Regions from separate parts of the Desulfovibrio sp. 86 genome, predicted to be linked through region 3. Evidence: riboswitches for the same ligand, from Rfam matches in the RefSeq annotation. Region 3 holds a riboswitch; each other region holds the start of a gene.
The links. Region 3 has a riboswitch for cobalamin ahead of DESU86_RS11630 (FecCD family ABC transporter permease). Riboswitches for the same ligand answer to the same signal wherever they lie in the genome.
Positions count from the first base shown of each region.

Region 1: another riboswitch for cobalamin. It lies ahead of DESU86_RS07080 (sirohydrochlorin cobaltochelatase); the one in region 3 lies ahead of DESU86_RS11630 (FecCD family ABC transporter permease).
Region 2: another riboswitch for cobalamin. It lies ahead of DESU86_RS01105 (anaerobic ribonucleoside triphosphate reductase); the one in region 3 lies ahead of DESU86_RS11630 (FecCD family ABC transporter permease).
Region 4: another riboswitch for cobalamin. It lies ahead of metE (5-methyltetrahydropteroyltriglutamate--homocysteine S-methyltransferase); the one in region 3 lies ahead of DESU86_RS11630 (FecCD family ABC transporter permease).

Region 1 covers NZ_LR738849.1:1,697,015-1,704,453, reverse strand. Annotated here, with positions in the region: gene DESU86_RS07085 (30S ribosomal protein S1) at 177-1,889, opposite strand; cobalamin riboswitch at 2,056-2,279, shown strand; gene DESU86_RS07080 (sirohydrochlorin cobaltochelatase) at 2,314-3,234, shown strand; gene DESU86_RS07075 (helix-turn-helix transcriptional regulator) at 3,583-4,359, shown strand; gene DESU86_RS07070 (hypothetical protein) at 4,582-5,151, opposite strand; gene DESU86_RS07065 (beta strand repeat-containing protein) at 5,682-7,439, opposite strand, start outside.
Region 2 covers NZ_LR738849.1:264,714-272,152, forward strand. Annotated here, with positions in the region: gene DESU86_RS01090 (bacteriohemerythrin) at 1-559, shown strand, start outside; gene nrdG (anaerobic ribonucleoside-triphosphate reductase activating protein) at 626-1,162, opposite strand; gene nrdD (anaerobic ribonucleoside-triphosphate reductase) at 1,155-1,325, opposite strand; gene DESU86_RS01105 (anaerobic ribonucleoside triphosphate reductase) at 1,523-3,778, opposite strand; cobalamin riboswitch at 3,990-4,171, opposite strand; gene DESU86_RS01110 (hypothetical protein) at 4,353-4,565, shown strand; gene DESU86_RS01115 (M16 family metallopeptidase) at 4,991-7,439, opposite strand, start outside.
Region 3 covers NZ_LR738849.1:2,833,849-2,841,287, reverse strand. Annotated here, with positions in the region: gene DESU86_RS11635 (ABC transporter ATP-binding protein) at 1-814, opposite strand, end outside; gene DESU86_RS11630 (FecCD family ABC transporter permease) at 955-2,049, opposite strand; cobalamin riboswitch at 2,338-2,517, opposite strand; gene DESU86_RS11625 (polyphenol oxidase family protein) at 2,664-3,422, opposite strand; gene DESU86_RS11620 (5-formyltetrahydrofolate cyclo-ligase) at 3,413-4,087, opposite strand; gene DESU86_RS11615 (metallophosphoesterase family protein) at 4,160-4,849, shown strand; gene DESU86_RS11610 (NAD(P)H-hydrate dehydratase) at 5,066-5,917, opposite strand; gene DESU86_RS11605 (DUF3343 domain-containing protein) at 5,941-6,585, opposite strand; gene DESU86_RS11600 (sulfurtransferase TusA family protein) at 6,657-6,875, opposite strand; gene yedE (YedE family putative selenium transporter) at 6,875-7,439, opposite strand, start outside.
Region 4 covers NZ_LR738849.1:1,459,446-1,466,884, reverse strand. Annotated here, with positions in the region: gene DESU86_RS06225 (AbrB family transcriptional regulator) at 100-603, shown strand; gene metE (5-methyltetrahydropteroyltriglutamate--homocysteine S-methyltransferase) at 746-3,034, opposite strand; cobalamin riboswitch at 3,273-3,452, opposite strand; gene DESU86_RS06215 (hypothetical protein) at 3,792-5,636, opposite strand; gene DESU86_RS06210 (hypothetical protein) at 5,944-7,179, opposite strand; gene DESU86_RS06205 (MBOAT family O-acyltransferase) at 7,195-7,439, opposite strand, start outside.

The DNA of each region.
Region 1 (7,439 bases), 1.1 Mb from region 3:
TGTGTCACGACTTTTTGTACGAGGAAATTCATGTGGCAATTGCGTTACAATGCCATATGCGATGCGTTCAGGCGCAGCGCCAAACGGCCGCCGTCCGCCGCTGGTGTTCCGATAATCCGATGATGCAAAAAGGGCGCTCCCACTGGAAGCGCCCTTGATGCTTGCTCTCAAACGGACTAGCCGTTCTCGCTCTCTTCGAACTTCTGCTTGAGCAGGTCGCCCAGGCTCTGTCCGGATTCCTGCGGCCCGGAATGGAATTCCTTGGGCTTGCGGCGTTCTTCCACTTCCTGAATCTGCTTGATGGACAAGCCAAGGCGGCGCTCTTCAGCGCTGACGTGGATGACCTTGGCCTGGATTTCCTGGCCTTCCTTGTAGATTTCAGCCGGGGTCTTGACCTTCTTGCTGGACAGCTCGGAAACATGCACCAGGCCTTCAATGCCTTCTTCCACTTCAACAAAGAGGCCGAAGTCGGTGATGTTGGTCACGGTTCCCTTGATGGTGCAGCCCACGGGGTAGGTGGTGGGCACGTGGCCCCAGGGATCGTCCACCAGCTGCTTGACGCCCAGGGTGAACTTTTCGCTTTCCTGGTCAACGGTCAGCACCTTGGCCTGCACGGTGTCGCCGACCTTGTATATTTCGTTGGGATGGCGAACCTTCTTGGTCCAGGAAATGTCGGACACGTGGATGAGGCCGTCGATGCCGTCTTCAATGCCGATGAACATGCCGAATTCGGTGATGTTCTTGATGACGCCCTCAAGGATGGTGCCTTCGGGATAGCGTTCGGCCACCAGTTCCCAGGGGTTGGGACGAACCTGCTTCATGCCGAGGCTGATGCGCTTTTTGTCGCCGTCAACGCCCAGGATGACCACTTCGACTTCGTCGCCGGTGTGAACCATCTGGGAAGGATGACGCAGTTTGCGGGTCCAGGACATTTCAGAAATGTGCACAAGACCTTCAACGCCGGCTTCCAGTTCAACAAACGCGCCGTAGTCAACGAGGTTGGTGACCTTACCGGTGCACTTGGCGCCTTCGGGGAAGCGGGCGGAAATATCCTGCCACGGATCGGGCACAAGCTGCTTGAGGCCCAGGGAAACCTTGTTGTTTTCGCGGTCAAAGGAAAGCACCTTCAGGGTCAGTTCCTGACCGATGGTGATCATTTCCTTGGGATGGCGAATGCGCTTCCAGCTCATATCGGTGATGTGCAGCAGGCCGTCGAGGCCGCCCAGGTCAACGAACACGCCGTATTCGGTGATGTTCTTGGCCTTGCCCTGCACAGTCTGATTTTCTTCGAGGGTGCGCAGCAGATCCTGGCGCTTGGAATCGCGTTCTTCTTCAAGCAGCACGCGGCGCGAAACAATGACATTGCTGCGGCGGCGGTTGATCTTGAGCACGCGGAATTCGAACTCCTGGTTGACCAGGGCGTCCATGTCCGGCACGGGACGCAGATCCACATGAGAACCGGGCAAAAATGCCTCGACTCCGCCGATGTCCACGGTGTACCCGCCCTTGATGCGGCGTACGATGTGGCCCGTGATGACCCTGTTGTTTTCCTGCACGTCTTCGAGCTGGTCGAAAACCTGCATGCGTTTGGCCTTTTCAAAAGAAAGGGTAATGGTGCCGTCGTTTTCGTTCTTGCGAACAACGTACACGTCCACCTTGTCGCCCACGGCAACGACCATGTTGCCGGCAGCATCGCGAAATTCAGCCGCGGGAATCTGCCCCTCGGACTTGAAGTTCACGTCCACCAGCACATTGTCTTCGTCCACGCGAACGATTTCGCCCTTGGTGATAGAGCCTTCTTCAAGGTCGCCAAAATCGGAAGTGAGGTAGTTTTCGAGAGCACTCTCGAAATTCATTTCGGTTTCGTGCCCGGTTTCCAAGCCTGCCATATGTCCAGCCTCCAAACATGATTTCCCTTTTTCAAAGGGAGGTCGCATATGTAGCAGAAATTTGCCGGAAGAACAAGGAAAAATACGGCCTGAACGGCCAAGAAGGCCGCGCTGCTGCCCCTGTGCAGGACCTCATGTGGCGGCTGGCGCAACCTCCCGCCCTCCTTGACATTTGACGCGCCCTGTTGTCCTGTATCCCTTTGGCGGGGAATTTCGTGCAAGTCGAAAACAGTCGCGCTGCGGTAAGAGGGGACAAGGTTTCTTTTCGCCTGCTCAGGATGGGCGGCGTTTGACAGCCAATCGCGCAAGCGGTGAAGGCGAAACCAAGGCGCTGGCCCTGCGGCCACACAGCCCTCAAGTCCGAACACCCGCCGGGGCCACAGCCCTTTTGCGAACCTTTCAACGCGATATTGAGGAGGTTGCCATGCCGCGCATCCTGTCACACGTCGGGCTTCGCCCGCTGCTTTTCGTCCTGCTGCTGCTGGCGGCGCTTGCCGTGCACGGCACAAGCTACGCCACAGATGCCGCTGCCCCCAAGGAAGGCATTTTGCTGGTGGCCTTCGGCACCAGCGTTCCCGAAGCCCAGCCCGCCTTCAAGGCTGTGGACGCGGAATTTAAAAAAGCCTTTCCCGGCGCGCCTGTGGTCTGGGCCTACACATCACAGATCATTCGTAAAAAACTGGCCGCACAGGGACATCCTGTGGGCAGCATCAGCGACGGCATGGCCCAACTGGCCAAGGACGGCGTAAAGGTTGTGCGCGTGCAGTCCCTGCATGTTCTGGCCGGTGAAGAATTTACCGAGCTTGAGCGGGCCGTGCTGCTTGACGTGAGCAAGAACCCCGGCCGCTTTGAGGCTGTTTTTATGGGCCGCCCCATGCTTGAGTCCAAGCCTGACGCCCAGGAACTTCTGGCCGCCATTCTGGCCGACACCAAAAGCCAGCGCGGCAAAAACACCGCCCTTGTGCTCATGGGCCACGGCCAGAGCCATGGCCGCGCAGACCTGGCCTTTGAAGGCGTGCGCGCTGTTTTCACGGCCACGGACAAAAACATCCATATGGCCACGGTGGAAGGCGCGCGCAGCATTGAAGACCTGCTCAAGGAACTCAAGGCCGCCAAGGTCAAGCACGTCGTCATCGCCCCCCTCATGCTGGTGGCTGGCGACCATGCCCGCAACGACCTTGCAGGCGACGAGGACGACTCCTGGGCTTCCCAGCTTAAAAAGGCCGGCATCAAGGTTGACACCCACATCAAAGGCCTTGGCGAAACCCCCGGCGCTGCCGCCATTCTTGTGCGCCACGCCAAGGACAGCACCGACGACCTGACCAAGGAACCCAAAAAGCCGTAAAGCCCCGCAAAAGCACTTTTTCCGCATGCACGATGGGGCCGCACAGCCGCATCACACAGGAACGGTACCTTTACGCCTTTGAGCCACCCGCGTGCGGGTGGCTTTTGTTTTATCCGCCCCCACGCCATGGCCTTCCGGCGCAGTCCCCACGTTTTTCCAGAGCCTTGGGTCAGCCCGCCCCGGAATCTCCCGATACGGCGTTTTACGCCGCGTATCACCGGTTTTTATCGTTTTTTTGCGGAGTCTGGGGGTACACAATAGTGTTTTTTTCATGTAGCCTACATAAAATTCTATAGCAAAGCACCGCTGTCGGACATGATGAGCAGCTGTGACCCACGGGAGGCCCACATGCCCAAGCAAAGTCGCAAGATATCTCCACCGCGGCCCGCTGCCGCCCCCCGCCGTACCACCAGAAGCGCCCGCATCTATTCACAGGATGTGGAAAAAACCCATTGCCGCATGGCGGAAACCCAGGCCATCTTTGCCAACGCCAAACGCATGGCCGGTATGGTGGCCCGAACGCTGGGGCCTTTTTGCGAAGTGGCGGTACACGACTTCAGCGACCTTGAGCACTCCATCATCCACATCGAAGGTTCCCTTACCGGGCGCAATGTGGGCGCTCCGGCCACCAATATGGTCACCAAGGCGTGGCGTCAGGGCGGCGACAATGTGCAGGACATCATAGCCTATGCCGCCACAACGCCTTCAGGGCAGACGCTCAAGTCATCCATCAGTTTTTTGCGCACCAGTGAGGGCGAGGTCATCGGGGCTGTGTGCATACACTTTGACCTGACGGATCTGGAGCGCTTTCAGGGTGTGCTGCATGCCCTGCTGCGCTTTGAAAACGCCCCCGGCAAGGAGATGAGCGAGGCCTTCCCCTCCTGCCTTGGCGAAACCAGCGACGCCATCATCGAGACGGCCATACGGCGGGCGGGCAAGCATCCCGCCACCATGACGCGGGAAGAAAAACTCAACTTTGTGCGCATCATGGATGAAGAAGGGGCTTTTCTCATCAAGGGAATGGTGCAGTATCTGGCCAAGGCCATGCGCGTGTCCATTTACACCGTGTACAACTACATGCGGCAGGTCAAGGACGACGCCCACCGCGAAACCTCGTCAAACTGAAACAGTGTGGCGCCGCAACGACAGAGCGCCAATGGATGCAAAAGCCCGCGCCGCATGACGAGCGGGCTTCCGGCCTAGAGCATTTTACCTTTGAGAAAGTATAAATGCTCTAACGCTGCACTTTCGTGCAGCGCGCCACAACGTGGCGTGGATTCAGCCGCGAATCGCATTTTTCGGCTGAATGAAAATTTGAAATGCTTCTCATTTCAAAGTTGATCTGCTCTAGGTGCCCAGTATAAAGGCCAGTATGCCCCCCTGCACGGCAAAGGCCACAACAAGGGCAAGACATTTTACGCCACGCCCGGGCCCTGTGGGGACGCATCCCGCAAACAGCGCCCATATGCCCTGGAGAATGCGCTTGAGAGGCCACACCTGCGCCAGAACCAGCCAAAGCAGGCCCGCCCAGGTAAAATAGCGGATTTCGCCAATGGCCCAGAACCGTTCCAGCACCACGCCCATGTCTATCTGGTTGGCGCTGTAGGCGTCGCCTATGCCCTCCACGAGGTCCAGAACCGCAGCCTCGCTGAAAACAATGCCCACGGCCGCAAACAGTCCCATCAAGGTCACCAGCAGTAAAAAAAGCAGCCAGAACGTACGCAGCTGCCAGCGTGCGTGCTCTGCGGCCACAATGTCCTGACGCGCCATGGCTATACGCCGCGCCACAAAGGCGCAGGGAAGCACAGGCAGAGGCAGCAGGCCGAGTATGGGTACCCACAGGGCAAACGCGCCGCCAGACAGACAGATATATCCGGCCAGAAGCGGCCAGGGCTTCAGCATGTTGCCTGTGGGCATGGCGTCTCCGAAAAAAGGGTGTTGGCGCAAAAAGGGTGTCGGCGCAACGAGGCGCGCTGTCACATAATTGCATGACGCAACTTCGCGGGCAAGCGCCCAGCGGGGAGAGGCGTGATATTCACGCAGAGCGATCGCGTTTTGCAGGGGATCTGGCGGCTACGGGGGCAGATGCCCGCCGTGGCCGCATAACCGCTGTTTACCTGCGCCCTTGCATTTTTTTCAAAGGTAAGATGTTCCAGCACGCAAAAACCGCCGCCCCGGATATACCAGAGCGGCGGTCCCCATTATGCCAAGGCGGCAGTTGCTGCCCAGAGCAGGTGCACCTTGAAACGGTGTGATGTCTGGAAGACTCTGCCGCTGGCCCCCCGCTTCCAACCAGGAAGCACCTTGTACGACAAGAGTTTTAGGGGGTGGGGGCGTGGGGGAGGAGACCCTTTTGCAAAAGGGTCCCTCCCCCACAAAGCGCTCCAGCCCCACCCACAAAAAACTTCAATCCTAGAGCATTTAACTCATTTCATTCGTAAACTGCTCTAACCGCCGAACTCGGAGTGTATCTGGTGCTGCGCCGCCAGTACGGTCATATCGTCGCCGGTGTTGTCCGAGTGCGCGTCCTGGCTGACGGAAGAAGCGTCGCCGCCAGAATGCCCGGAACCGCCGTCGTGATCGCCGTGGTGTGAAAGCCCCGCCTCGCGGTAGCCGTCGGGCAAATCGTCAGCCATGGCAGCCGAGAAGGGCACGGTGCTGTCAGAATACGTGACGTCATAGCCGTTGAAATGGCCGCTGTTCAGGTAAGCGTGCAGATCTGCCTGGTCAGCGGCGCTCAGGCCGTTGACGCTCACGTGAATTCCTTCAACGTCAATGGAGCTCAGGTTGTTTTGCAGCCAGGTGTCGTACTTGGCGATAAAGTCGGCGTAGGAGTCGGCCTTGAGCACCAGCAGATCATAGCCGTCGCCGCCGGTGATGCTGAGCTTGCCCTGCACATGGCCGTCAATGGTCACGACGTCGTCGCCAGCGCCAAGGCTGATGCTGGTGGTGCCGCCGGTAACATCTCCGTGGATATTTACGTGGCTATCACCAGTGCCCATCACAATCTTGTTTGTGCCGCCCGCGATATTGCCGTTCAACGTGAAGAGGTCGTTGCCGTCGCCCATGTTGAAGGTGTTTGTTCCGCTGCGCAGGTTGCCGTTGATTTCGATGTGGTCATCGCCGCTGCCAGTATTAACGGTATTGATATAGCCGCCAATATCTCCATTGAGGGTGACACTGTCGCCGTGTGTATCCCCTGCACGGCTGCCGCCCTGGATAAGATTGATGCCGCCCGCATTGCCATACATGGCATAGGCCTGCCCGGCGGTTCCGGCCTTGGCCGTGATGACCACCGTGATGGCGCTGTCTGTATTTTCAATGATGTTTTGGGTAGAAGCCCCCCAACCATCACGTGTATACATGCCGTAAGCCCAGCCATCATCACTGCCGCTGGCATCGGCGGTAATATTCACGTTATTGACATTGGTAATCTTGTTGACTGCCCCGCCCCAGGCCGCATTCATGCCAAAGGCTCCTGCCTTGGTATCCATGTAGTCGGTGGAAAGCGTATGGGTGCCTGTGAAGGTGGCGTTAATGTTCAGCGTGTCATTGCCGTTGCCGCCGTTGATGATCGTCTGGCCGCTTGCCTGCGTGGCAAGACCGATGGCCGCAGCGCCGTTGTGGGCAGAGGCGTTGAGGTTGATGACATCATCCCCGTCTCCGGTATTGATGGTAGTCGTACCGTAGTTGGTGGAGAAAATGCTGACGCCCCAACTGGGCGCATCGGCCGTGATGTTCAGCTCATTGTCACTGCCCGATGTATTGATTTTGACGTCGCCGCCATAGCCCGCATAGATGGCAGCGGCCGTGCCCTTGGGGGATGCGGCGTCCACCGTGGCGGAGATGTCCACATCGCCCGCGTTGATATTGATGGCCGACTTGCCGCCCTGACCGGCCTGATTCAGGTTGCCGGAGGCCGCAAGCCCCAGGGAGGTAAAGCCCGCCGCCCGGCCGCCTGTCCAGGAAACGCCGGTGTAGGGACTGTCGTAAGGCGATGTTTCCTGATAGGCCGTGGCGCTGAACTTGCCGTCGCTGGCGGTGTCGATATTGATGGCCGTACCCGCCGTGGTGCGGAACACGCTGCTCATTACCGTGCCATCCGCTCCGCTGCCCGCATAGGCATTGGTTTCACCGCTGACGTTCTGCCCGCTGATATTCACGGTGGCCTGTTCCTTGGTATACACAGCAGTCGCCATATAATT
Region 2 (7,439 bases), 2.6 Mb from region 3:
CTACCTGGCCCAGATGAACGCCTTTCTTGGCGATACGCCAGCCTCCTCCATGCAGACGGAAACGGCGCGGGAGGAAGAGTTCTTTCAGTGGACGCCCAGCTATTCCACCGGGGTCCCCGTTATTGACGGTCAACACAAATTGCTGCTTTCATACGTAAACAAGTTGCACAATGGCCTTCGGCAAGGCAGCGATTCCGTCCTTCTTCTGGAAATTCTCGATGCACTGGCCGGATACGCCTTTACGCACTTTACTACCGAAGAAATCTTCTTTACCTACACCGACTACCCTTTGTGCCATAAGCATATTGAGGAACATCAGTCCTTTAAAAATAAAATCATGCTCTTTCGCGAAGCGCTGCTGCAAGGCAAGGCTGATGTGGATCTGACCCTGCTGGAATTTTTGAAGACATGGCTCATTGAGCATATCCAGGGCATGGATGTGTCCTTTGCCCCTTATGTGGCGCAGCATCACAGCATTGCGCTGAAAACGGACGACAGCGCAGCAGGCGGCGCAGAGCGCAAGGACCGAACAGTGCCGCATCTGCCGGATCATGAATAAAGCCCGCCAATGGCGGGCTTTATTCATGGTCAGACAATGAAACCGAAACGCTGGTACTCTCTGATGCTACAGGGGAGGTTTATCAGGCTTTTCAAGCTCGGCCGCAATATTTTCACGATCTTTTTTGCTCAAAAGACGCTGATTGGAGCTCCCTCGAAAAAGCAACTCCAGATCGCGCAACTCTTCCATATACGGGCCGTCGATCAAAAGGTCGGTGAGATCCAGCAGGCGTGCTGTCCAGATGTCATCCTGGGCGCGCCGCCACAAATCCTCAAAAGTATACCCTGTGTAGGTAATCACGGTCTTGCCCTTGCCGCGCACCCCCTGTGCCACTGAGCACAAGGGGGGCGCCTGAGCAAACGGTTCGCCTCCGGAAAGGGTCACTCCCGCAAGCAGGGGATTTTCGTCAAATTGCTTGAGCGCCTCTTCCACTGTAAAGAGAAAGCCGCCCTCAAAGCTGTGCGTCTGCGGATTGTGGCACCCCTTACAGCGGTGCGGGCAACCCTGAGTAAACAGAACGTATCGCAACCCCGGCCCGTCCACTATGGATTCATCCACAATGCCGGACAGGCGCATGGGTTGCGAAGACGCCTCATTAGGCATGCTTGACCCTGTCATGTTCTTCAGCGCGTTTGGCATTGTTAAAGCGATCCAGCGTACCCACAAGATAGCCGGTGATACGGCGGGTACGTTCAAAGGTCATGCCCTGGCCCACCAATTTCTGCGCGGGCTTCACTTCGTCAAACAAACGCGATTTCATCAACATAGACTTTCTCCTTGCACGTAATAAATAATAAGTATGGGGTTCAGGCAGTCCGCCGGAGCGGCCGCCACAACAGCAAGCAACATGAATTTTTCGTTTTGAGAATTTGCATTCTCAAATTTTTTACCACCGTGCCGGTCTGGCATTCCAGTGGCGGACGCTCACCCGCGCCGCGCGGAGCGGTTCTAGGGCGAACAGCCCTAGCTCCATTGGGGAATATGGGGATACTTTTTGCGCAGTTCGTCAAGAAGCTCGGCACTGACACCCTCGCCTTCCTTGCGGCCGCACCGTGGGCAGCAGTCATTAATGACGCCCACATATCCGCACAGGGGATCACGATCAAGCGGATGGTTGACCGAGCCGTAACCCACGCCATGGTCGTGCATGAAACGGATAATGCGCTCAAAAGCTTCAGGATTTTTGCAGGTATCGCCATCAAGCTCCACATAGGTGATATGGCCCGCGTTGGTCAGCGCATGGTATGGAGCCTCAATCTCGATTTTTTTAAATGCCTTGATATGGCAGTACACGGGCACATGGAAGGAGTTGGTATAGTAATCCCTGTCCGTAATGCCGGGAATGCTGCCGAACTTGCCCTTGTCCAGAGAGACAAAGCGGCCACTGAGGCTTTCCGCCGGAGTCGCGATGAGCGAGAAGTTCAGCCCTGTCTTTTCCGACTCGTCATCGCAGCGCTTGCGCATATGGCTGATGATTTCAAGGCCGAGCTTCTGTGCCTCTTCACTTTCGCCATGGTGCTTGCCAAGCAGGGACATGAGGGCTTCAGCCAGGCCGATGAAGCCCATGCTGAGCGTACCGTGCTTCAGGACCTCTTCAATGCTGTCGTCCCAGCCCAGCTTATCGGAGTCAAGCCAGATGCCCTCGCCCATGAGGAAGGGGTAGTTGCGCACCTTTTTGGAGCTCTGAATTTTGAGCCTGTGCATAAGCTGGCGAAAAACCAAATCAATCCTGTCGTCCAGCAGAGCAAAGAACTTTTTGACGTCGCCTTGGGCTTCAAGGCCCAACCGGGGAAGATTGACCGAGGTAAAGCTCAGGTTGCCGCGTCCGCAGGTCACCTGCCTGTCCTTGTCATAGACATTGCCGAGAACCCGCGTGCGGCAGCCCATATAGGCCACTTCGCTGTTGTAGTCGCCCGGCTTGTAGTACTGCAGGTTGAACGGAGCATCCAGAAAACTGAAGTTCGGGAACAGCCGCATGGCTGAAACCTCGATGGCCAACTGAAAAAGGTCGTAATTGGGATCTTCTTTGTTGTAATTGACCCCGGACTTCACCTTGAAAATCTGCACGGGAAAGATGGATGTTTCCCCGTTGCCGAGGCCCGCCTTGGTGGCCTTGAGCAGGTTCTTGGTCACCATGCGCCCTTCGGCGGAGGTGTCAGTGCCATAGTTGATGGAACTGAAAGGCACCTGGGCCCCTGCGCGCGAATTCATGGTGTTCAGGTTGTGGATAAGGGCTTCCATGGCCTGATAGGTGCGCCGCTCGGTATACTTCAGGGCTTCCTCAGCGGCATAGGCATGGGCTTCACCCAACATGGCCTTCTGTTCCGCTGCGACGGCCTGATCAAGTTTGCGGCCAAATTCTTCCATATTGCCAAGGCGCGGGCACAGTTCAACGCTGGCCAGCAGTTTTTCGGTAAAAGCCGCCGAGTCCTGGGCTTTCATATGCATGGCAATACGTACAAAGGAGCTAAAGGCCCTTTCGTATTCCTTGCGATACGTTTTAATGACGCCTTCGCTCATGGCGAAGTCGAAATGCGGCACACTCTGACCGCCGTGCATTTCATTCTGGTTGGCCTGGATGGCTATGCAGGCCAGAGCCGAATAGCTTTCAATGGCGTTGGGTTCGCGCAGATAACCGTGCCCGGTGGAAAAACCGTTTTTAAACAGCGGGATAAGGTCTATCTGGCAGCACGTTTCCGTGAGCATGTAGAAATCTTTGTCATGAATATGGATGTCGCCATTGATGTGCGCGGCCGAGGCATCCTTGGGCAGAATGTAGTTGTCGATAAAGTACTTGGACCCCTCGGATCCGTACTTGAGCATGGTGCCCATGGCGGTATCGCCGTCAATATTGGCGTTTTCGCGCTTGATGTCTTCGTGAAGGGCAGGAGAATACGTAAGCTTTTTATAGATATCCATGAGATACGATTCCGCATTACGGATTTTCGTATGCTCGGCGCGGTACAGGATGTATGCCTTGGCCGTCTTGGCGTAGTCGTACTGGATCAGCGTTTCTTCAACAAGATCCTGAATTTCTTCAACGTGCTTGAGGCTGCGGGCATCCAGCTTTTTGCAAACTTTTTCAGTTACGAACAAAAGGTCTGTAGGGGACATATCCTCACCGCCAACGGCCTGATTGGCCTTGGTAATGGCGTTGAGAATCTTGACAGAATCAAAAGGCACTGCCGTGCCATCGCGCTTAGTGATGCTGGCGGGCATGGAGGAAGACTCCCATAACAACTGTGAAAAAAACTGTGAAAAAAGTTCGTTCGCATAACGAACGAAGGGGACACCAGTAACGTATGGGGCGGTAAAGTAAACCCAGGGGCAAGCCTGTAGCCGGGAACAGGTCGTTCCCGCAAAGGATTGGCCGGCAAAGGCCCCGTGCCGACAATCCATAGTATGACTGTTAGGGATTATACCCGACAGCCGTTGGGTATTGTTGAAAGCAGGTCTTCCGGCTTGCCAACCGCCTTTCGGCCTTCCCAGGGCATTGCCCCAGTGGCGCATGAAGAAAGGCGGCGTTTGTGCGGCTTACGGCGGCGGGTCCGCTCCCGTTTTTCACGGGATTCTCTATTAAGCCCATAGGGCGCTTTCAATGTCTAGAAAATCTCAAAAGAACTGCATCCTGTCAATTGGGGTAAGCAAAAAAGGCTTCCTAGTCACGTAGGAACAGTGCAGTTTTTATTGATAAATTTTATTATAAAGCGTTCATTCAAACCTGAAAAAAGGCCGCAAAAAAGTACTGGGCGCGAGCTATACCCTGCCCGAAAATACACTGCCGGAACCGCCATTGAAAGTTCCGCAGCCTTTTATATGTTTGGCTGATGACTCCCTTGGTGCGAGCAACAATCTAGCGCACTGCCCTGACGATTTCAAGGCTGTTCAAACCCTTGGCTACTGCGGCTTTGCAGATGCGGCCTCTGGAAAACCGCACCATTTGCCATTTTTACAGGGGCATATTTTTTTAAGAAATATTACCAAGAAGCGTGAAGACAATTCATAATATACAATAAATTCAGTTAAATATACGTAATTAACTGGCAAAATGATCTTGTCCCGGCCGTATAAACATGGGCATGCCGCACGTATCGGTGATGCCTGCACTCCCCCCTGTCCCGTGACGCAGGCATGCTCCTCTGCGCAAGCCCACGTGCCCTCCCGCGAACCCCCGCGCGCAAGGCGTTCTGACTGAAAGACGCGGCCCTTGGCCTCCTTTTTCACCATACCAACATACAGATACAGTAAGAGTTTTAGGGGGTGGGGGCGTGGGGGAGGAGACCCTTTTGCAAAAGGGTCCCTCCCCCACAAAAAAACTTCAAACGGTTGCTCCCAGCCATCAGACAAAAACCTCCGGCCCTGGGGCCGGAGGTTTTTTGTCAGTGTGTGTCACAGGGCTCGTGTGTACTCTCAACCCTGCCCGGGTTGCTGTCAGGGCAACAGTACAAGGTTGTAGACATCGGCCTCGTCCAGGTACTTTTTCGCCACTGCCTGCACCTGGGCCGGGGTCAGCTTTGCGGCTTTTTCTATGAGCTGCCGCTCAAAATCATAGGGCCGCCCCAGCAAGGCGTCGCTGGCAGCATCCGCCGCCCGTGATCCAAGGCTCTGCCGGTCACGGTAGTACGCGCCCAGCAGCCGGTTGGCCCCGGCTTCCAGCAGCGCCGCAGACAAAGGTTTTTCCCTGATGTCGCCAATTATCTTGGCAAAGCCTTTTTGGGCCTGCTCCACCTTGTCCGGCGTGGTGCCAATATAAAAAGCCATCATACCCGCCTCAGGCATACTGCGGTAAAACGCCGTCACCGTGTAGCCCAGTCCCTCCACATCACGCAACTGGCTGAACAGCAGCCCGCTCTGGCCCGAAAGGACAGACTGGAGCAGCATGAGGGCAGGCGCGTCCTCATGGGTCGGCGGCACGGCCTTGAACGTCTGCAACACATGGGCCTGGTTGCGGCCGGGCAAATGCAGATCAAGCTTTTTGTCCTGTCCCCATACGGGAGCGCCGGGCGCGGCAATATGCGTTTTCGGTACGGGCAGGGAGCGTGCAAAGGCCAGCACAGCTTCGCGGTCAAAATCGCCCGCAACGGAAAGAACCCACGGCTGCCCCAGCTGTTCCTGCCAGAAAGCGCGTACTTCCTTGCCGGTCAGACGATCCAGAATTTCCGTGCTGCCGAGGCCGTCATAGCCGTAGGGCTGCCCCCCTGGGAAAAGAAAACCGTTGAGTCGTGAAAACAGGTATGACGTGGGCCTGTCGGCACGTTGCCGGATGGCGGCTTTCATGCTGTCGGCCTCACGGCGAATTTCTTTTTCTTCAAAGCGCGGGCTGTGCAGCACTTCTGTCAGCATGGAAAAATAGTCCGCGTTGAAACGCGCCGGGCCGGTGATGGACAGGGTGAAGCTTTGCAGCCCGGCGCTGGCGTCGATGGCTGCCGCCCGGTCAGCAAAGAAGCGTTCCATGGCCTGGGCATCCAGCTTGCCGCTGCCCGTTGTCAGGGCGCGGGCCGTGAGACCGGCGAGTCCTTGCTGGTTGGGCTTGAGGAGCGCGTTTCCGCCGGGCAGCATCATATCCATGGCCACATAGGGCACGGTTGCGTCGGGCAGAAGAATAAGGGTGCGGCCTTCGCCCAGTTGCACCACTTCGCGCTCGCCCGCCTTCATGGCGCGGGGCTTTTGCGCATGGTCGCCATCGGATCCTGGCCAGTTTTGCTGTAAAATGGCCTCAAGGTCAGGCAGCTTCGCGCCCTCTGGGGCCAACACGCGCACACGGGCCTGCCGTGGATTGATCCACTGTTGCAGCGCTTGCGCCAACTGGGCCGTATCTACATTGCGCTGGGCAAAACGCTGGTTCATTTCTGCCTGTTCGCCGCCCAGTTCAAACTGCACGGTGCCCAGCCACGAAGCCAGGCCGTTGAGCGTTTCACCGGCGCGGTCCATGTTGTCTTCAAGGTTGAACCTGGCGCGCGCGATGGCTTCGGGCTTGAAGCTTTCAGCCTTGAGCGCCGCCATATCCTTGGTCAGTTCGCGCCAGAAAGGCTCCACCTTTTCCACATCGAGCTGCGCGCTCAGATACACAAGCCCGGCCCGCGCAAGGCTCATGTTGCCCATGCCGATGCTGTCCACCATCTGCTTTTCATACTTGAACTTGCGGTACAGTTCCGAGGTGCCGTCGCCGCCCAAAAGATAGCAAAGCACGTCGAGATCGACAGACCGCAGGTCGCGCAGTCCGGGCGCCGGAAAGGCCATTCCCATATACACCTTGTTCCAGGGGCCGTGGACAACCTCCACGCGGGGGCCGCCCGAAGCGTCGGCCAGGCTTATGGGCTGCGTTTCGGCGAGATCGCCGCTGTTGGTCAGCCCGCCAAAAAGTTTCTGGCTATAGGCCAGCACCGCTTCCGGTTCAATATCGCCCGCCACAAGGAGCAGCATGTTCTGCGGCTGATACCAGTGCCGCACATAGGCGCGCAGGTCTTCCGCCGTCACGGCGCGGATGGTGTCCTTGAAACCGATGATGGGGCGGCCATAAACCGTGTTTTGCAGCGCCGACGTTTGCAGGCTTTCAAACAGCCTGCTCATGGGCGAATCCTGATCGCGCTCCAGTTCGGAAATAACCACCTCTTTTTCCGATTCCAGCTCCTTGGGATCAAGGGAAGGCTGGAAGGCCATTTCCTTGACCACATCCATGCCTGTGCGCCAGTGCGCGGCAGGCATGTCGGTCATATACCAGGTCTTGTCAAAGCTGGTCGCAGCGTTGAGGTAACCGCCAAGAGCCTCAACATCGCGGGCAACCTGGCCTTTGGGCCTGTGCTCGGTTCCCTTGAAAACCATATGCTCCAACATATGGCTTATGCCCGCCTGCTCAGGCTTTTCATTGGCCGATCCGGTA
Region 3 (7,439 bases):
CGTCGCCTGGGCATGCGGCAAAGCTGTCATGACTGCGGGGGCCATGCGCCCGCGCCAGCAAGGCCTGCGGCAGGCCCCAAAGCGGGTGCGGCAAAACGCCGATAGGGATATCATAAAGGGCACTGAGCTTCTCCTCGGTAAAAACCGCGTCCACCGGACCGTCAAAAACAAGTTTTCCGGCCTTGAGGCCCAACAGCCTCGTGGCATAGATGGCCGCCAGATTACAGTCGTGCACAGCCATGAGCACGCAGGCCCCGGCGGCGCGACGGCGTTCCAGCAAATCAAAAAGTCCGGCCATGCGGGCCATGTCCAGCCCTGAGGCCAATTCGTCCAGCAGCAGGAGCGGGCTTTCCTGCGCCAGGGCGCGGGCCAGCAGCACCCGTTGCAGTTCGCCGCCCGACAGTTCCGCAAGACGGCGCGGGGCCAGCGCGGCAGCGCCGCAGGCTTCCAGGGCCTCGTCCACCGCCGCGTAATCTTTGCGGCCGTAACAGCCCAACCACGAAAGGTGCGGATACCGCCCAAGCAGGGCCATCTGCCGCGCCGTAAGCTCACGCGGGTACTCGCCGCCCTGCGGCACCACAGCCGCCAGCCGCGCGCGCTGGCGCGGCTTCATGTCCACGAGGGACCTGCCCTGAAGAAAAACCTCCCCTTCCTGCGCGTGCAGCACGCCGGAAAGGCTGCGTAACAGCGTGGTCTTGCCGCTGCCGTTGGGGCCAAGCAGGGCCAGGCATTCACCGCCCCGCGCCGCAAAACTCACGCCCTGCAATACTGGCCGCCCCCTGTAGCCGGAGCGCAGGTTGCGCACCTCAAGCATGGGCGGGGTCGCCGTAGCGGACGGGCCGCCGCTGGCGGGCCTGGCCTCGAATGGGCTGGCGGCCTGGCTTGTGCCCTGGCCTGTGTCCTGGCTTGACGCAAGGCCAGCGGGCGTGGCATCGGGCGCGGGCGCTCTCTGCGTCATGTCCGCCTCCGCACCAGCAGGGCAAAAAATGGCCCGCCAAGAAGCGCGGTAACCACGCCCACGGGCAGTTCCTGTCCGCCGTCCAGCACACTGCGGGCCAGCACGTCGGCCCAGACCAGCAGCACGCCGCCGCCAAAAAACGCTCCGGCCAGCAGGGGGCCGTGACCGCAGCCCAACACAAGGCGCAGCACGTGCGGCACCACCAGGCCCACAAAGCCGATGACCCCGGCCACCGCCACGCAGCCAGCCGTCATGCAGCTTGCCCCGGCCAGCAGCCAAAGCCGCGCGCGGCCCACATTCAGCCCAAGCTGGGCGGCCTGCTCGTCGCCCATGGTCAGAACGTCCAGCGCGCGCCAGCCCAAGGCCACAGCCAGCAGGCCAGGCACGAACGTCGCCAGCAACAGGGGCAGACTGTCCCATCCGCGCCCCTGAAATGACCCCATAATCCAGAAAACAATGCTGGTTACGGATTCCTCATTGAGCGCCTTGATCAATGCCACCAGCGCGCCCAGAAAGGCCGCCACGGCAATGCCCGCAAGTATGACGCTCTCACGCCTGAAGCCGCCGTCGCCCCTGCCGAGCCACAGGGCTCCGGCCAGGGCCAGCAGCGCGCCCGCCAGGGCCGCCGGAGCCACCAGGGCCGCAGGCCCCGGCAGGGAAATATGCACTGCCGACAAAAGGCCGCTCAGGGCTCTGCCCGCAACGCCGCCAAGGGCGATGGCGATGCTTGCGCCGCAGGCCGCGCCCGCCGAAATCCCCAGGGTAAAGGGGTCGGCAAGAGGGTTGCGCAAAACCCCTTGCAGGGCCACGCCCGCCACGGCCAAAGCGCCGCCGCACAGGGTCGCAAGGCACACGCGGGCAAGGCGTATCTGCCCCACCACCAGCATGAGCGACGTATCCTGCGGCGGCGCGGCCAGCCCCAGTTGCGCCGCCAGGGCGTGAAAAACCTGGCCCGCCGCCAGCGGAACCGGCCCGGGCAGGCAGGCCAGCGGCAGGGAAACAAGCCACAGCGCCGCCAAGGCCGCGAATGCGGGCCACAGGCGCACGGATGACAACCCGGAGGGAGAAGAGGAATGTGATGTCGCGGTCATGCCCGCCCTTTGAAGGCCCCGCGCAGAGCGCGTGGGCATAAAAAAAGCCCCTTCCCGCATGAAACATCTGTTGCTTCATGAAGGAAGAGGCCCGTATTTCCTCAATCCTGCCGACAAAATCCCGTTGCCGTGGCGGCTCATGCCGCTGCCATGCACACCCTGTTTACCGCGTGAAATACTCGCGCATGGCAGGCAAAAGCCTGTCTGCACGCATTTCGTTGCAGGGATTTTCAGTAAAATCCCTACAGAGCCGTTAATTCATTTCATCCGTTAACGGCTCTTACCAAAGGCGGGGCATGGGGCAAGGCAGGTCTTCCGGCTTGGCTCCCTCTCACCGGCCTTCCCGTTTCCAGTGGCGCTGTGTGGTGCGAGGTTGGCGAGCCTTACGGCGGCGGGTCCGCTCCCGCTTCTAACGGGATTCCCTTTTCAAGCCGGGCAACCCGGCTACCATTGCCGCGCCTACTGTAGGCGGGGGCGGCAAGCCTGTCAATGCCGGGCGGGCTGGCCAGAATCACAGGGCAGGCGGCCCTGCGCCATGGGCGGCCTGCAACCGGGCTGGCAGCCGTCTAAGCTGCAAAACATTCCGCCAGTCCACGCCGATGCCCCAACACTCTTCAGTTTTTCTCAATCCAGATAATGCTGGCCTGGCGGCCCGAAGCTCTGGCGCAACGGTAGGAGAAAAACTGGTCGTTGTTGCTGGCGGTGCAGATATCCAGACCAAAGATATTGCGTGTCGGAATACCCGCCTGCACAAGCTGGTGGCGGGTCAATCCCCAAAGATCCATGGTGCGGCTTTCTTCGTCAAACCAGGGCACGAACTGCGGCCCCCATTCCTTGTCAAAATTGATGAATTCCGCCTTGCCAGGGCCAAGGCTCGGCCCCCGGACGGCAAAGACGTCCTGCGGCCTGAGGTCATAGTGCTCGCAAAAGCGCACCACGCCTGAAAGAGGAAAGTCGCAGCGGTTGCCGCGCCAGCCAGCGTGCATGGCCGCCACGTACCTGCCGCTTTTATGCGCCAGCAAAATGGGCTGGCAGTCCGCCGTCTTGATGAGCAGGCCCAGGCCGGGTTCGGTCGTGGCCATGCCGTCCCCCTCTTCCACCGCCACCGCGTCGCAGGCCACAGGGGTCGGCTCAAAGGCCATGACATCGCCGTGCACCTGCTGCAATTCCGCCCAGCGGCGCAAGCCCTGGGATTGCAGGTCCGCCAGCAGGCTCTCGCGGTTGGCCGCCACCAGGGCCGCGTCGTCCCCAACGCTGAAGGAAATATTGCCGCCGCCGTACTCTCCACGGCACACGCCGCCGGGGCGGGTCTGAAAGGCGCAACGCACGGAATCCAGGCCGGGAAACACAAAGGGGATATAGCTTATAGGCACAACAGACGCTCTTCGGTGCATAGATGGTGAACCCGCTGATCCCAGGGGGCCAGGGGCAAGGGAGGGACAAGCTGAAAATCGAAACAGAAGCCCACGCGTGGACACTCAAGCCCGGCCTGTAAAAACCGGTCATAATACCCGCCGCCGTACCCGAGGCGGCCGCCTTCAAGATCAAAAGCCAGGCCGGGCAGCACCATCAGCGAGGGGGCAAAGGCCGCGCCGCCCGTCGGAGAGCAGGCCCTGCCAGCGCCAGCGGACACGTCTTCAGGGCCAAAACCCGGCAGGTCCGCTTCCGGCTCAACAAGACCAAAAGGGCCGGGCCGCAGTTGCTCGCGGCTGGTGCACGCCACAAAATCCATAAAGCCGGGTTGTCCGTGCCGGACGCGCGGCAGCCAGAGGGTGCGCCCTTCACGCCATGCCGCTTCCAGCAACAGGCCGGTGCCAAGCTCGTCCTTGACGCCCACGTAAAGCGCCACTGATGAAGCCTGACGCCAGCAGTCCGCCCGGAGCAGTTTTTCCTGCGCCGCCACTGCCCGCTCACGAGCAAGGTGCCGGGACTGCTCACGGCGAAGCCTGGTCATGCGCTCGCGCAGAGCCTGTTTGCGCGTGGCCACCGCTTCCGGCGGCAGCGGCCGCACGGCCTTCACAGGGGGATTTTCACTCATGCCGGGCCTTTCCTTATATGCTGAAGTATGGCAGCATTATTGCAGCGTCAATATAACAAAGGACACCCCACCATGCCAAGCTCTACCGCCCAGGACTACCTCTGGATCGCCGTTGGCGATATACATGATGAAACCGAGCGTTTTGCCAAGATTCCTGAACTGAGCCAGGCCGACGGCATCATCGTCACAGGCGACCTCACGGTGACAGGCGGCGTCAAGCAGGCGGAGCAGGTCATGGATGTTCTACGTAGCTATAATCCTATGATTCTCGCGCAGATAGGCAACATGGATCGCCCTGAAGTGGACCAGTGGCTCAGTGAAAAGGGCTGGAACCTGCACACCGTAACGCGCGAGCTTACGCCGGACACGGCCATCTTCGGGGTTGGCGCTTCCACCTTCACGCCCTTTGGCACGCCCAGCGAATTTCCCGAATCAGCTTTCGCCGCATGGCTTGAAGCCTGCTGGCAGAAGGCCCGCTCCTATCCGCACAGCGTGCTTGTGTCGCACAATCCGCCCAAGGACACGGCCTGCGACGTCATACCCGGCGACGTGCATGTGGGCTCCACTGCGGTACGCGAGTTTCTTGAAGAAGCCCAGCCGGACATCTGCCTGTGCGGGCATATCCACGAGGCACGGGCCGTAGACCGTGTGGGCCGTACCATTGTGGTCAATCCCGGCGCTCTGGCGCAGGGGGGCTATGTTCTTTTGCGCTATAATTCCGGCCAGTTGTCCGCTGAACTCAAGGTGCTGGAAGAAGAATAACGCAAATTCTGGATAAGCAATGCTCATGGCCGCGCACAGGCATTCGCCGTGGCGGCCTTTTTTTATTCTGACGCAAGGCCCAGCCATGGCAACTTTTATTCTTTTATGTTGCTGCCAGACCTGGAGCAGATGAACTTTGAACTGCTTCACTTTTCAGCGTTTTCATTCACCTGAAAAATACGATTTGCGGGAGCCGTCAGCGTGGCTGCCACAGCCTCAGTCCATTGCAAGAACAGCCTCGGCATGTTCCTGCAAAAACTCGGGCAGCCGGGCCAGCAATTGGGCCACCTGCGTGCCGGGGTCGGGCGCACAGTAGCGTGCCAGAAGCCGCGCCAGACGCGCTGCGGCGACGCTGGCCCTGCACAGGGGAATCCCCCCCGCCAGCAGGGCCGTCACAAGGCCCGTCACAAGGTCGCCCGTACCGCCGATGCACTCCATGGCAGGTTCCGAGGGCTCCTCGATGGTCGCGGCAAGGCGTCCTTCGCAGATGATATGATCGGCGCGCCCCTTGATGATGAGGTTGGCCGGGCAGTTGCCGTGCGCCTGGGCGCGGGCCAGCAACCCGGGAATATCCTCTTCCTCGGTCAGTAAAAATCCTCTGGTGTAAAAAGGATGCGGCGCTTTTTCGTCAGCCAGAAAGGCCATTTCCCCCAGGTCGGGTGTGAAAAGATCGTAGGCATCGGCGTAGCCGCTCATCTTGGCCACATACATGAAGCCCGCGTCGGCCACCAGCAGGGGTGGCGACGGCAAGGCCTGTATGGCCATGAGCACGCGGTTGTGCCAATCCACATCCGGGAAAAGATAGTGGAATGTCAGCCCGCTGGGGGCCAGCCTTGCCGCATGTTCCGTGAGCCATGTGTACAGGGCGCGGCTGCCCGCTCCGGAACCGATGTCACCGGCCAGCAGAAGGCGGGGCGGTTCAAAGCCCAATGCCTCGCAGGCCAGAAGGGCCGTGGCCGCCAGGGCCGCTGTGCCGCGCTGCACAGGGACGGCGCTCCCGTCCGGCAGGTGCAGCATGCCGTCACGCACCGACGACGGCGCCTGCGTTGCCGCCTCGCAAAATCCCATATCCTTATCCGGTAAAGTTCCCGTTATATACCACACGGATACTGCCTCCGCAATTCTTCATAGGCCTTTTGCAGGCTGTAGCAGCAGAGCGTCTGCCCCAGGCTCCGGGGTTCCGGCGCTTCATCCAGCCGCATGCCGCACAGGCAATGCGCAAGCCAGGGCACATCCGGGCAGCCGCCGCCGGAAATGTTCACAATGCGGCCGTCGCGCGTGTCCAGGGTGATCTTCATATTGGCGGCACGCACCATGAGCCAGTGATCCAGACGCTTGACCTGATACAGGGACACAGGCTCAAGCAGCACGTCATGGGCGGTGACGACATTTTCCGGACGGATGCCAGCCTTATGGAGAACTTCCAGCACGGCGGTCTGACTGACCAGTTCAAAAACCACCACCATGTCGCAGCCAGTGCGCAATTGCGGCGGCGGCCCCTTGACCTCAACGGCAAGCCCCGCCTGACGGAGCAGGCCCTCGGCCTTGATGACCTCTCCCGTATGGGAAAAGACCAGCAGCCCCCTGTCGCTGAGCGCCTTGCCAGCGCCTGCCGTGCCAGGAGTTTTGTCCGGAACGGACGGCTCTTTTTTGTCGCGCCATCCGCGCAAAAGGCTTCCCATCCTGTCCAGCAGCCCGCCGGAAGGCTTGTTGCTCGTATTCGGCATGTTGTCCATTGCTGTATCCTGCCGGGCGGGCGGCAAAGCCCGCCCGGCTGTTATTCGCATGCAAAACTGCGGATTGTATGTCAGGACTTTTCTATTTCCAGCCGGGTGACGCCCTGCCCTTCGTCAGAGGTCGTCACACTGAAGCCCCGGTTGCGGGCTGCGCGGCTGACGTTTTCAAGGCTGGCGTCATTGTCCACCAGCACGCTGAACGAGCTGGCGGCATCCCCCTTGAGGGCATTGAGAAAAAGCAGCACCGGCTGCGGGCAGGAAAGGCCACGGGTATCAATGAGTTCGGACATTACGCGCCTCGCTTGCAGTTGAAAAATCCGACGAACAGACAAATCCCAAGACCGGCCAGGGTGGCGGCCATACCGTGGGGGCCTATGCCAGCAGTGCTGGAGGCCATGCCGAAGTTGTGGGCCATGGCCGTGCCGACGATAAGACCCACTGCAAAGACGGCGGCGTCATTGTCGCCTTCTCCCGCCATGAACAACTGGCGGCCAGGGCAGCCGCCCGCAAGAGCAAAGGCAAGCCCCGCCGTAACCATGCCCATAAAGTTCCAGAGGTCGTCGGGCTGGGCAACGGGCTGGTTTTCAAATCCCCAATGGAAGGAGCCCAGGCTGAGGTTCATGACAATAGCCGCCGCGAACATGGCGATAAAGCCCAGGGCCAGATACCATTGATTGAAAAGGATGACGTCGCGCAGTGCGCCCATGGTGCAGAAACGGCTGCGCTGGGCCAGAAAGCCCACGGCGAGGCCAGCGCACAGGGAGAAGATAAAGGGCGCGTGCTGCGAGCCCGGCCCCTTGATGGAGTAAAAGAGCACGCCGCTCTTGAGTTCGCCTATGATCTGGGGATCAGCA
Region 4 (7,439 bases), 1.4 Mb from region 3:
TCGCATTTTTCGGCTGAATGAAAACTTTGAAATGCGAAACATTTCAAAATTAATCTGCTCTAGACGTAAAGACTACGAAGCCGCGTGAAGGAAGGATGTATGACGACCCTGATCACACTTTTTGCCGTGGGCCTCACCGGAGGCCTGGTTTTTGACTACTTTGACCTGCCTGGGGGCCCCATGACCGGGGCCATGGTGGCGGTGGTCATCTTTAAAAGCTTCGGCGCCGTCAGCACGCCGTACATGCCGCATTGGATCAGGTATGTGGTGTACGGCTGCGTAGGCGTGATCGTTGGCAATATGTACAGCCCCGGCATGCTGAGCGTTGTGCGTGAAACGTGGCCCATCATGCTGCTCTCAACCTTTATCATTCTTGCCGCCGGTCTCGGCTGCTCCTGGATAAGCATGCGCTTTGGCGGCATGAGCGCCGAGGGCGCCTACCTTGCCACCAGCCCCGGCGGCTTCAACGCCATCATGGCCCTGGCCGGAGATGCGGGACGCGAAGCGCCTATGATTATGGTGTACCACCTGGTGCGCATCTATGCCATTGTGCTGCTGTCGCCGTTCATAGCCAAGCTGCTGGTCCTTATGGCCAGGCTGTGACGCGCGTTTGCGTGAGCAGGATAATTTTCTGCCTATGGAACCCTGACCGGGCACAGAAGACTCCTTGCCGCAGACTGAAACAGCAGTAAGCGTTTTAGGGGGAGGGTCCCTCCCCCACAAAGCAGTTCATGCGGTAAACCCGCTAGGCAGACAACTCCACCCGCACCCGCAGGGCGGCGGCCACCATATTTTCCAGGGCCGGATACGCCTCTTCCCAGCGCCGCGTCTTGAGGCCGCAGTCGGGGTTGACCCAAAGCTGGCTTTTGTCGATGTGCTGCAGCGCCAGGTGCAGCAGGCGCACCATTTCGTCCGCCGTGGGAATGCGCGGGCTGTGGATATCATACACGCCGGGGCCGACCTCGCCCACATAGTGAAAGCGGGTGAAGGCGTCCAGCAGTTCCATGCCGCTGCGGCTGGATTCGATGCTGATGACGTCGGCGTCCATGCGCGCGATGGCGGGCAGGATGGCGTTGAACTCGCTGTAGCACATGTGGGTGTGCATCTGTGTGCGGTCTTCAACGCCTGTGGACGCCAGAAGAAAGGCGTCCACCGCCCATTGCAGGTACACGGCGGCCTCGGCGGCTGTGAGGGGCATGCCCTCGCGCAGGGCGGCCTCGTCTATCTGGATGATGTGTATGCCCGCCGCCTCAAGGTCGCTCACCTCGTCGCGGATGGCCAGGGCGATCTGGCGGCAGACCTCGCTGCGCGGCAGGTCGTCGCGCACAAAGCTCCAGCAGAGGATGGTCACGGGCCCGGTGAGCATGCCCTTGACGGGCTTTTGCGTCAGGGACTGGGCATAGCGCGCCCAGGCCACGGTCATGGGGGCCTTGCGGTACACGTCGCCATAGATGACGGGCGGCTTAACGCAGCGGCTGCCATAGCTCTGCACCCAGCCGTTGCGCGTAAAGCAGAAGCCGCCAAGCTGCTGCCCAAAATACTCCACCATATCGTTGCGCTCGGCCTCGCCGTGCACGAGAACGTCCAGACCAAGCTCCTCCTGCTTTTTGATGCAGGCGGCGATCTCGGCCTTGATGGCGGCTTCGTAGTCGGCCTGGGTCATTTGACCGCGCTTGAAGGCCAGCCGCGTCTTGCGGATATGGTCTGTCTGCGGGAAAGAACCGATGGTGGTGGTGGGCAGAAGCGGCAGACGCAGCCAGGCCTGAGCCTGCTTGCGCGCGGCGAAGGGGGATTTGCGGGCCAGCATGGCCGGGGTCACTGCGGCGGCGCGCTCGCGCACCCGTGCCAGCACTGTGTCGGCATGGGCCTGGGCCTCGGCCAGCACAGCGGCGTTGGTTGCCAGAATGTCCGCGCCCTGGCCCTGGCCCTGGCCCTGGGCAATGGCCTTGAGGTCGGCCAGTTCAGCGCATTTCTGCACGGCAAAGGCCATGCGGTTCTTGATGTGGGCAGGCAGGTCGGTTTCTTCCGCGAGATCCACGGGGCTGTGCAAAAGCGAGCAGGAAGAGGCCAGAAGCACACGGTCAGCGCCAAGGGCGCTCACGGCGCGGTTCATGAGGCTGGCGGCCTGCGCGTAGTCGGTCTTCCAGATATTGCGTCCGTTGACCAGTCCGAGGGACAGGGCCATGTGATCGGGCAGGGCGGCGAGCACGGCGTCCAGTTGGCCGGAGCCGCGCACAAGGTCGATATGCAGGGCCGCGCAGCCGCTGTTTACGGCCAGAGCAAGGTGATTTTTCAGCTGGCCGAAGTAGGTCGCCAGCAAAAGTCTGGCTGATCCGGCGCGGGCCGTCGCCGCATTGAGCGTGGCGTATGTTTGGGCAAAGCGCGCGGTGGCAGGGGCGGGCAGCAGTTCGGTGCAGAGCACGGGTTCTTCAATCTGAATGCACTGGCAGAGCGGAGCCAGCTGTTCCAGCAGCGCCGTGTAGGCTGCCAGCACCTCGTCCAGCCGCGCCCACGGATCAGCGCCGTTCTGGCCCTTGGCCAGGGCCAGCCAGGTGAAGGGGCCGATGATGGCGGCCTTGGGCGTGAAGCCCTTGGCGGCGGCGCGCCGGGTGGCTTCCAGCACGGGGTGTTCACCGGGCGTCCAGACGGCGTCGGCTTCGATTTCCGGCACAAGATAGTGGTAGTTGGTGTCAAACCACTTGGTCATCTCCATGGCCGGAATGTTGCGTGAGGCGTCGCCGCGCGCCAGAGCGAAATAGCGCGTCAGGGCGTCCTTGCCGCAGTGGGCAAAGCGGGCGGGCACGGCCCCAAGCATGAGGCTTGTGTCCAGCATGCGGTCATAGAGGGAAAAATCGCCCGTAGTCACGTAGCTCAAGCCGGCCTCGCGCTGGATGGCCCAATGGCTTTCCTGAAGCTGGTGCGCTGTGCCGGTGAGATCCTGGGCAAAAGTGTCGCCACGCCAAAAAGATTCGAGAGCCTGTTTCAGCTCGCGCTGCCTGCCCATGGAGGGAAAGCCGAGAATGTGGGTACGCATGGTTGCTCCTTTCATATGGTGTTGAAAGGGCAGTCTTTTTCACGCTAGAGCTTGTATACCTGAAATGGCGTGTGACCCGCCGGTCTTGCCGCCACTTCACAATACGGATGCAATCCGTACCGACGCGCGGCATTGGTATGCCGCACGGCTCTGGTCGGGCGCGCCAACGCCTGACCGGGCACTTGCCTGAACGCGAGACAGTACTGCCTTGCCGCCGGATGGCGGCAGGTGATGAGGCGTCTCCTGGCTTCCGGCCCCTGCGCGTTTGTGGTTGCGCGTGGCCGTACCTTCCCGTCCCCGGAGCAGATCGATGTTGCGGCATTCCCAACATGTTGACGGTCTGGTCAGTGAACAGTGGCACGGCGCGGGTTTGTGCCGATTACAGTGGCGCGTCCGCAACGGATTTTCACCGTTTTCCGTTTCTCATCACAATATCTAGATAAATTGATATATAACAGCGGGCATGGTGTCAAGCGCAGACAGGCCAAGAATGGTGACGGGTCGCTCTTGAGTCTCAGGGCGGAATGCTGCTGAGCCGCAAATGCAAGGCTGCTTTGATTTGGAACAGTTTTGGTCTTGTGTGGAGTGGCAAGGCGCGGGAGTAACCTGCCACCTGCTTAGGCAGCACTGTTATAAGCGGAACTAAATAAAAGTTTTAGGGGGAGGGGGTGTGGGGGAGGAGACCCTTTTTCAAAAGGGTCCCTCCCCCACAAAGCTTTTCAGCCACCAAGCATTCCCAAAAGAAAATGCTCCGCGTTTAATCCTGGCGGGTGAGGTGGTAGACGGCGGGAATCATATACATGAGGCTCACAAGTTGGCGCGTGGGCTCGTAGCGCGTGGCCACCACGACGGAGCCGAGGTTCCAGAGGTGATCGTCGTCGCTTTCGCCTGCGGAGGGCGCGCCGAAGCGTTCGCTGACCATGCGCACGATGGCCTGCGCCGTGGCCTTGTCCGGCACGGCGTATTCCAGTTCCGCAAAGCCCAGGGGCGAGGGGCGGCCTGGCCCGTAGCAGAAGGCCGCCTGCCGCGCGCCGGGCACAAGCGCGCCGGGCGTGTAGGTGTCGCAGATATAGGCGTCGTCCTGTCGGGACGCGCGCATGCCCGCCTTGGCGAGGGCGTCGCGCATGGCGGGTCGGGTGGCGGTGTCCAGGCGCAGGCCAAAAAGCACGGCACTGGGGCGTGAGGCGGAAGGTCCGGCCATGTCTTCCAGTTCCTTCATGGCGTGGATGGACCCGCGCATGGCAGCCGCGTAGAGCAGAAGTGTGGCGCGTGCCTGATTTTTTTCCACTCCCTGACCGGTGCGGTAAAGATGGCCGAGGCGGGCCAGGGCGTCTGTCTGCTGCTGCGCCGCCGCATGGCTGTACCAGGCTGCGGCCGCCTTGTGGTCTTGGGGCACGCCGTGCCCGCTCTCATACATGAGGCCGAGGTTGTACTGGGCTTCGGGTTGCCCCTGCCGGGCTGCGAGGTCAAACCAGCGGGCGGCCTCTTGGGGGTTGGCGTCAATGCCGCGCCCCTGCTCCAGCATGCGCCCGTAGTTGCTCATGCCGGACGGATGTCCTGCGGAAGCGGAGCGGGCAAACCAGTAGAGCGCGCGCCCTTCGTCCATATCCACACCCTGGCCGAGGTCAAAGAGCACCCCAAGGTTGTTCATGGCCTGGCCGTCGCCGTTTTCGGCCAGATGCTGCCAGATGGCGTGGGCCTGGGCGTAGTCGCCCTTCTGATAGGCTTCGTTGGCCTGGGCCTCGGGGCTGCCGGGGGTAACGGAACTTTCCGGCTTTTCTTCACTTTTGGCTTTTCCGTGCCCGCCATTTGTGGGGACGTGAGGCGCGGAAGCCGCCTCGGACGCTTTGGGGCTATGCGGCGCAGGGGTCGCGTCTTTTTTGGCGTCGGCGGCCTTGGCGCGCGGAGCGCGCTGCGTGCCCTGGCGTCCCCGATCCTGCCGCTGGCGTTCCCTTTCCTGATTCAGCTGCTGCTGGCGTCGTTGCGCTTCCGGCGACTGGGGCTGCATGCCGTCAGCAGCGGGGCTTCTGGGACTGGCGGGAGCGAGCGCGGCAGGCGTTGGGGCCACGGGAGCGGGCGGCGGCACGGGCGCTGGCGAAAGGGTCGGGGCCTGCCCCAGAGCGGCGGCCGCGCCTGTGTGCCCGTTGCTTTTTTGTCCCGGCTGGCCGACCTGCTGTCCATCCTGTTGTTGCAGCGTGGCCGCTTCAGCTTCTGACAGCTGGCCGCCAAAAAGAAATCCCATTATTTCGCGCCCTCTGGAGGGCTGACCATTGTCTGCTGGCTGTCCGCTGCCTGCCCAGCCCGGCCGTTGCCCCCCGCTGGGTGGCTGCAGGGCGGGAGCCTGTATCGTGGGCGCCGGGACAACAGGGGCCTGAACTGTGGGCACGGTGACGGTGGGTTCATGAACCCTGGGCTCGGTGCTGGTCGGAGTAGGAATGGAGGCCGCCGCAGCCAGAGCCGTGCGCGGCGTCATGCCCCCCAGTGCGGCTGCGCAGAGGAGCAAGCCCCATAGCGCGATGGCGCGCAGAAAAGCGACGGTTCGGGCTGGAACGGCGGGAAGGGTGGCGCGCAGGGCCGTCAACACGACCCTGCGCGCAGGCATACTGTTTTGCGCAAAGCCTTTCGGCTCTGCTGTACAACTGGAGGTGTTCCGGCGCATGGCTCCCATCCCTAGAGCAGATTAACTTTGAAATGCTTCACATTTCAAAGTTTTCATTCAGCCGAAAAATGCGATTTTCGGCTGAATCCACGCCACGTTGTGGCGAGCTGCACTTTCGTACAGCGCTAGAGCAGTTACACTTTTTCAAAGTTAAAATGCTCTAGCCAGGCTTCGCGGCATGGCGTTCCTGCGGCTCGGCCTGCGTCAGTGGATGGCGGCCGGGCTCGGGTCTTGCCAGGCCGTTTACGGCCTATGGTTTACGTTTGGGACAGTTGAAATTGTTGAAATCAATTTCCGGCTTGTCCGTGAGGCGCGGGTCAAATACCAGGGCGTGCCCGCGCCAGTCACGGATGGTCGCATTGATCTTTTCCATATTCACGTAAGTCAGCAGGGCGGGCCAGCGATCGGCCATATCCCGCAGCATGCGCGCATAAGTTACTTCGCCGCCGTGGAAGCCGTCAACAAATTCGCAATCGCTGGAGCCGAAGGTGCGCGCATCCGTAAAGTCCATAACTTCAATGCCGCGTGCCAGCAGGGCTTCCCGCAGGTGGAAGAGGTGCGGGTAGTCGGCCTCGCGCTGGCGTATGGCGTCCAGCACTTTCACGGACAGGGGCGAAATAAAGACAAAGGTGGCTATGCCGCGCGCCTTGAGGCGGCAGTAGATTTCGGCAAAGGCGTCCAGATGGGCGGAGCTTATGCCGCCGGGGTCGCGGCTGCCTGCAATGGGCTTGGCGCGAAAAAAGGCCTTGATGCCGTGCCGCACCTGCTTGAGCGTGTCCTCGAACTGATAGTCGAAGGGACGCTTCTGCCCTGTGGTTTCCGCCGTGTAGTACCAGGAGCCGTCAGGGCCGAACCCGTCGTCCGTCTGCTGGGCCATGATGCCATAGCGCCCGGCGCGGAAGCCGCCAGCCGATTCCAGCAGGACGGGGGCAATAAGGTCGTGAACGGATATCTTTCCTTCAAGCAGCCAGGCCCAGGGCTTTTTCAGGCTTTCAAACCCGTAGTTGTAGGAGCCGCTGGTGGGGGGTTCGTCCTTGAAGGGATCGGGCTGCCACTGGGGCATGAACCACCAGAAATCCAGGCCGATGATGACGGCATCGGGCTTGTGCAGGGCCAGCATGGCGTCAAGGGTGGAGCGCAGCACCGAAAGGTTGCCTGCCGTGCCGCCCACGTTGAGAAAGGATTTACGAAAGTAGGCTCCCCGGAACTGCATGACGCGGGATGAGCCCACGGCGGCGATTTCCGGTTTGACCTTGGCGTAAAGCTGCAGCTTGTAGTCCACAAAGTCCTGTGAGACGCCGGAGCCGAAAACGGCGAACTGCCCGGAGGACTGCGCCTCCACCGCGCGCTCGACGCCCACGTCGCCGCTTTTGTAGAGCCACCACAGGGTGTAGGGCAGGGCCAGCAGGCCGACCACAAGAGCCAGAAGCAGCAGCACACGGAAATACCGGGAAAGGTAGGCGGATTCGGTGAGGGTTTTACTCATGTTGTGTCCGCCTCTTTAAAATTGGAAGTACAGGAAGGTCGCCTTGCGGGACACCAGAATGAGCGTCACAAAGGCCAGGCAGGCCAGGCCTGTGGCCCATGCCGCCGAGGGCCGCCAACTGAGGTACGGGCGCGAGCCGTCGCGCCTGCCGTGCAGCAGTTCGTGGCTGTTGGGGAATGCCCAGCACAGCACAAAGCTTATGCCCAGCAGGGCAAAGGGCAGCCAGCCCTGAAGGTAGTTGTTGGGCAGCCACCGGGTTG